3 regions of the Paenibacillus sp. P13VS genome follow, and region 3 is predicted to be linked to each of the others. Evidence: riboswitches for the same ligand, from Rfam matches in the RefSeq annotation. Region 3 holds a riboswitch; each other region holds the start of a gene.
The links. Region 3 has a riboswitch for thiamine pyrophosphate ahead of GUA98_RS13170 (ABC transporter ATP-binding protein). Riboswitches for the same ligand answer to the same signal wherever they lie in the genome.
Positions count from the first base shown of each region.

Region 1: it holds a riboswitch for thiamine pyrophosphate, as region 3 does, so the genes downstream of both, thiC (phosphomethylpyrimidine synthase ThiC) here and GUA98_RS13170 (ABC transporter ATP-binding protein) in region 3, are expected to answer to the same signal.
Region 2: it holds a riboswitch for thiamine pyrophosphate, as region 3 does, so the genes downstream of both, GUA98_RS09290 (thiamine phosphate synthase) here and GUA98_RS13170 (ABC transporter ATP-binding protein) in region 3, are expected to answer to the same signal.

Region 1 is NZ_WYEV01000015.1:50,157-52,425, reverse strand. Features, by position in the region: gene thiC (phosphomethylpyrimidine synthase ThiC) at 1-1,333, opposite strand, end outside; TPP riboswitch at 1,688-1,801, opposite strand; gene GUA98_RS25950 (IclR family transcriptional regulator) at 1,925-2,269, opposite strand, start outside.
Region 2 is NZ_WYEV01000003.1:1,006,531-1,008,799, forward strand. Features, by position in the region: gene thiO (glycine oxidase ThiO) at 1-280, opposite strand, end outside; gene GUA98_RS09290 (thiamine phosphate synthase) at 310-936, opposite strand; TPP riboswitch at 1,171-1,280, opposite strand; gene GUA98_RS09295 (ABC-F family ATP-binding cassette domain-containing protein) at 1,390-2,269, opposite strand, start outside.
Region 3 is NZ_WYEV01000004.1:764,388-766,656, forward strand. Features, by position in the region: gene GUA98_RS13165 (radical SAM/SPASM domain-containing protein) at 1-764, opposite strand, end outside; TPP riboswitch at 967-1,069, shown strand; gene GUA98_RS13170 (ABC transporter ATP-binding protein) at 1,239-2,000, shown strand; gene GUA98_RS13175 (ABC transporter permease) at 1,987-2,269, shown strand, end outside.

The DNA of each region.
Region 1 (2,269 bases), on a different contig from region 3:
GTGCAATATCGGTTGTCAGGGGACCGAGTGTATAGAATGGTGCTTCCTTGCAGATCTCCATCTGAAGGTCGACATTCTCCTTAATCTTGTGCATCGGCACATGTCCTGGCCCCTCAATCATCACCTGCACATCATGCTTCCACGCAATCTGTGTCAGTTCACCGAGCGTAGCAAGTTCAGCCATCTGAGCTTCATCATTGGCATCATAGATGCTGCCCGGGCGAAGTCCATCTCCGAGAGAGAAGGCCACATCATACCTTTTCATGATTTCACAGATTTCTTCAAAATGCGTGTACAAAAAATTCTCCTGGTGATGTGCAAGGCACCATGCTGCCATAATGGACCCACCCCGAGACACAATGCCCGTCATCCGTTTGGCTGTCATCGGTATGTAACGCAGCAGCACGCCTGCATGGATTGTAAAGTAATCCACACCCTGCTCGGCCTGCTCAATGAGCGTATCCCGGTACAACTCCCAGGTGAGTGCCTCGGCTTCGCCATTCACCTTCTCCAGCGCCTGATACAGCGGCACCGTCCCGATCGGCACCGGGGAATTGCGGATGATCCATTCCCGGGTGGTATGGATATCCTTGCCCGTAGAAAGATCCATTACCGTATCGGACCCCCAGCGTACCGCCCAAGTCATTTTCTCCACTTCCTCTTCAATCGAAGAGGATACGGCAGAGTTACCGATATTGGCGTTGATCTTCACGTGGAAATGACGTCCGATCAGCATCGGTTCGCTCTCGGGATGATTAATATTCGATGGCAGAATAGCCCTGCCGCTCGCCAGCTCCTGCCGGACGAACTCCGGCTCCACGCCCTCACGGATAGCTGCAAACTCCATCTCAGGCGTAATGATGCCCTGCCTCGCATAATGCATCTGGGTGACACAGCGTCCGGATTGTGCACGCAGCGGTTTGCCGCGGAGGCCTGGATATTCTTCAGCTCCGGTTCTCTTCCCTCCAGGCTTTAGCCCGTTATCCTCCGGTTTGACGGTACGTCCCTGGTATGCCTCTACATCGTTTCGTTCCGTAATCCATCGTGCACGCAAAGCTGGCAGGCCTGCCCGAATATCAGCGTGAAATCCGGGATCCGTCATAGGGCCGCTCGTATCGTACACGCGCAGCGGCTCGTTATGCTCCACCCCTTGGGGGGTATTCGTGTCATGAAGGGCAATTTCACGCTCGGGTACGGCAATGTCCGGACGTGAGCCCTGAATGTAAACTTTGCGGCTGCCGGGAAACGGTTGGACCCGTCCAGCCGCCACTGTTCCTTTTTCCAACCCCTGCCCTGCATGTTCCTGTGCTGTTGTTCTGTTGTTTATGCTCATCGCTACCTCTTCCTCCTCGTTGGTCGTCCCATGGATGGGCCAGTTTGATTGCTCGTGCACCCGTTCCATATCATCCACGCATAGGCAAGAAAAGAACGGCCAACTTCCGAAGAAAGAACATTACAGCGGCATAGCGCAGACAGAATCTGGCGCAGGCATAAGTGGGTTATACCCAACTCCAGCTCTCCCGCAAAAGAAGACAACTCCCCTCTGCTGCGGATGATCGCTTGACGCTGTATATAAAAAAGCCGGTTCCCGAGGGAACCGGCTTATGTCCATCACCCATAACAAGCCTGATGCCAAGCTCCCACAAGTGGAGACATGCCAAAGGCTAAATTATGCAGGTGTTCGTGGTTATATCGCCGATTACTTCCCTACGCTGGTATGATCCAGATCAGGTGCAAAGGGTCCGGGATCTCATGCGATCCCGTCTCAGTCCGGACAATTCGGACTCCCCCAGTAACGTTTAACAGTTGCGGTATGTGTACCGCAGTTCCATATTCAATTCATTCCAGCCCCGCTGAGCTGTCCATTACAGACTAGCGCAAGCCAGTCGGAAATACAACCCTTTATCTTCCATTGCATGCTGGATCAGGACAACATGAGGCCCATCTGCGCGGCTGCTTCCTTCAGTACAGGTGCATATTCGTGCAAAGTTTCCTGGGACAGGCGGCTAACGGGACCCGATACGGATAGCGCAGCAGCAATATTCCCCTTACGATCCATAATGGGAACGGATACTGCAGCCGCTCCAGGCTCACGTTCTTCGTAGCTGGTCGCATATCCATTCTCCCGAATATCGCCCATCTGGGCCAGATAAACTTCCGGATCGATAAATACGGGCCATTCGGGGCCATTCATCAGTTCCTCTCGGTCTTCTTCCGTCGCAAATGCCATGAGTACCTTGCTGGAAGCCCCTACCGATAGAGGAAGACG
Region 2 (2,269 bases), on a different contig from region 3:
TTGACATCAGAGTAGTATGAAACGTCTCGCTGTCTGCAGCTAACATGCCCGCTGCGGCAGAAGATGTCTCACCTGCAATACGTGCACGCTCGATTAAAATCACTTCTTTACCTCGTGAAGCTAGCTCATACGCGATGGCACAACCTATAATGCCGCCTCCCACAACAATCGTTTCGGCATGAAGCTTGCCACGAAGTTCTCCACGTAATTGGGCCGTAAAAGCTGCTGCATTTCGGTAAAGTCTGCCACTTCGTCTTCGCCCTCTGGCTTCTCCGCTCATTCATTCACCCCCGCGTTCCGTCTTATTTTCTACCGTTCAATAGCCTGCCTCAAGGCTGCTGCTGCGCGTTGCGGATTATCACTGGTCCAGATAGATGATATTACTGCCGCACCACTTGCTCCGGCTGCACGTACAGCAGATATGTTTGCCGGTCCAATACCGCCAATGGCAATTACGGGAACGGAAACAGCTGAGCATATTTCAGACAGTGCAGATAGCCCTCTCGGCTTGCTCCCAGGTTTACTGCTGGAGGAAAATACATGACCATAAAAGAGGTAATCTGCTCCCCGTTCTTCAGCTACTCTAGCTTCGTGAAGAGAGTGAACAGAAATGCCGAGACGAAGTCGATCGCTTTTGTTCAGGCTGCTGCCTTGGATAGTCGCCAAATTGGACTGGCCCCAATGAACCCTCTGAAATGCTACATGTTTCTCCAACTCATTCAACTCACATAGACCATTGATCACGATCCTATCAGCTGGAATTCCTGCGTACAGTAAACTGTACGCCCATTGGATTTTTTGTTCATTGGTTAAATGTTTCTCCCGGATGTGAATATAGTCAAGCAAGGGCCATAAATTCGTTGCAATCTTTACAAAACGTTTTTCATCCCCTATGCCCGGCGAAACAGCATGCAGCTCAAACGATAATGAATTCACAAGTTTCCTAGAGATATCCGTTTGGTTTCACCTTCCCTGCCGTCACAATATGTAAGCACAAAAAAGCCACTCCCGTAGGGAGTGGCCGCGATAACATGTCAAGTTAGTTAAATGAGCTTTACATGCCAGTTGTCAGGTATACAAGCTATTAAACCATATACGAGACACCTTCATGTTCCACTTCTGAGCATTCACATTCGCTTCAAAATCGAATATTAATTTGCCCATATCATTAACTAAAACGCGCCACTTCCCTACGCTGGTATAATCCAGATCAGGTGCAAAGGGTCCGGAATCGCATTATTCCATCTCAGCCGCAACGAGCGGCCCCCCTAGTGATCGTATGAAGTTGTAGCCTATGTTACCATAGACACCTTTTTTTGTCACCGTTGATTTTTCAAACTCTTGTCGATGAATATTTTGATTCTAGAGCACTTCATTGCTGCGGAACAATTAGTTTTTCTCAGACCAGGCTTCGACGTCCCATGTTTTGGTGACCCAATCCTGATAAAATTCAGGTTCATGCGAAACGAGCAGTACTGTACCTTTAAACTCTTGCAGAGCTCGTTTTAGTTCCGCTTTTGCTGTTACATCCAGGTGGTTTGTTGGTTCATCAAACAGGATCCAATTGCTTTCACGCATCAGAAGCTTGCACAAGCGCACTTTCGCTTGTTCTCCCCCGCTAAGCGCACTCAGCGGACGAGTGATGTGCTCGTTTTTCAAACCGCAGCGTGCCAAATGTCCTCGTACTTCATTCTGTGTCAGATGGGAGAATTCGTTCCACACATCTTCAATCGGTGTAATATTGCCAGCACGGACTTCCTGTTCAAAATAAGCCGTCTCCAGATAATCCCCCAGAAACGTTTTACCGCTAATCGGAGGTATTTTCCCCAAGATGGTTTTAAGCAGCGTCGACTTACCTACACCATTACATCCAACAATGGCTATCTTCTCACCACGTTCGATTGTCATTGTCATTTTAGGCAGCAAAGGGTAGGAATAACCAATCTCAAAATCAATTCCCTCGAATACTGTTTTGCTGCTGGCACGGGCATCTTTGAATTTAAATGTCGGTTTTGCCGCTTCATCCGGGCGATCGATTCGTTCAATCTTGCCCAGCTGCTTCTCGCGGCTTTTGGCACGTCCGGATGTGGAGGCTCTTGCCTTGTTACGCTGAATGAAATCTTCCTGTTTCTTAATATATTCCTGCTGTTTCTCATAAGCATCGATATGTTGAGCTTTTTGCATATCGGCCATTTCGAGAAACTTATTGTAGTTGGCAGCATAACGCGTCAATTTAGCAAATTCCAGATGGTAAATGACGTTAACGACT
Region 3 (2,269 bases):
GAGAAAGACTTCTCATGGACGTTACCGAGATTGATGACACCTTCACCATCAAGGCAGCACGGAACAACCGTGCCATCCACAAGGACGGCCGCCTGACTGCGCAGCGCATGACAGAAGCCTTTGCCATCATCCTCTGGTGCATCCAGACTTGGCCACTGGAACTCGTGGTCCTGATTGAGATAGACATTCGGTGCAATTTTGACGCCGCTGCCTGGAACCACCTTTTCCTCAATGCGGAAATCCAGGTTGAACTCGCGCTCCAGGACCTCCAGTGTTTCCCGGTTCCGATTCATCTGGGCATTCGTGAAGTTATCCTGCGTTAGATTCCAGAGCCGGAACGAGATGATAACATTGTGCTTCACAGCTTCCCTTGCAAAAGATAGAATGTTGCTGAGGTATCCCTCACGGTCCGTCGATCCCTCATGCCCGTCAAAGCTGTGCAGCGAGAAGTTCATTTGCCGCAATGCCGGTTTGCCAAGCAGCTTATGCTGGGTCTTGGGCAGCAGCGTTCCGTTCGTTGTTATGTTTACCTTGAATCCCTTCTCGTGTGCGGAATCCAGTAACACATCAATTTTGGGGTGAAGTAACGGCTCCCCTTTGACATGCAAATAAATGTGTTTGGTATGTGGCTTAATCTGATCCAATATATTGTTGAAGACTTCAGGGTCAATGAATCCTTTGGCACGCTTGGTCTGCGGACAGAAGCTGCATGCCAGGTTACATATGCTAGTAATTTCAATATATACTTTCTTGAACGTTTTCAACTCGGGGTCCCCATTCTGCTTAGGAGGGAGAACAGTCCCACCCTCATTTGTAATCCGGCCCATATGTGCCATCCCCATTATATCGGGTTAGGAAGCCAAGGTAAATCCGCGAATGGGTTTAACGTTTAACTTTTGCCTCTAAGCCCTCTTTACATCTCGCGTGAATGTGATATATGCTGTGTACACAACTGCATATCTTGAACGATTGCACTAGGGGAGCCTTGCGGCTGAGACGAATGAATGTATTCGGACCCTTTGAACCTGATCTGGATCATACCAGCGGAGGGAAGTGGAGCGGACTTTCAGTTAACGGATTTTTTTCATATTCATATGAACATGAATGTCGGTTGAACTTAACAGGCCCACTCATTTCTCCGGAAATGAGCGGGCTTTTTCGCGTTTACTTACAACAGATCGCAAACAACGTGCATTTCCGTTCAGGCAGTTTTTATTCCAAGGGGGTCAAGGAACCAGATGAGCAACGATGTACAGATTGACAACATGACCTTTACTTTTCCGGATCAGAGACATTCCCCCGTGCTCTCCAATGTATCGATGTGTGTAAAAAAGGGAGAATTCGTCTCGCTAATCGGCTCCAGCGGGTCGGGCAAGAGCACACTCTTCAAGCTGCTCGCAGGCTTGCTTGAACCGACAGACGGCACGATTGAAATTGCTGGGGTGCCGCCAGGACAGCGACTCGGGCGAGTCGCCTACATGCCGCAGAAGGATCTGCTGTTATCCTGGCGGACGGTTATGGAGAACTGCCTGCTTCCCTCGGAGCTTGCCCCGAGGAAGCAGGACAAGGTGAAGCTGCGCGCTGACATTATGGCTGGACTCAACAGATTTGGCTTATCCGGCTATGAGCATGCCTACCCGGATGAACTGTCCGGCGGCATGAAGCAGCGGGTTGCCCTGCTGCGCACATTGTTGACAGGAGGACAGCTGATGCTGCTGGACGAGCCCTTCGGCGCGCTTGATGCCATGACTAAGCGGGAGATGCATCGCTGGTTGCTTGAATTGTGGGAAAGTCTCGGCAAAACGGTGCTGTTCATCACCCATGATATCGAAGAAGCCCTGTTATTAAGTGACCGGATCGTCCTTCTCACGCCTGGCGGTCGGCAGTTGCTGGACATGAAGGTGCCTCTGCCCCGTCCGAGACATTCGGACATGGTCTACGATCCGGATCTGATACAGATGCGACAACGGTTGGAGGATCAACTACATGCGAAGCCTTAGCATCAGCAGATGGTTTGCCCGCTATGGCCTATTCGCTGCGCTTCTCCTCCTGATGCTGGCCTGCTGGGAATGCATCGTGCGATTAGGATGGGTCCCTTCTTTCATCATCCCTGCACCTACATCGATAGCGAGTTCTCTAGTTGAGCATCGGCATCTGCTCCTGGGAACCCATCTGCCTGCCACATTGATGGAGGTAGCAGTTGGCTTCGGCTTGTCCATCGTGGCCGGAAGCGCTCTGGCAGCGGGCATGCACCTCAGCCGTTCGATTG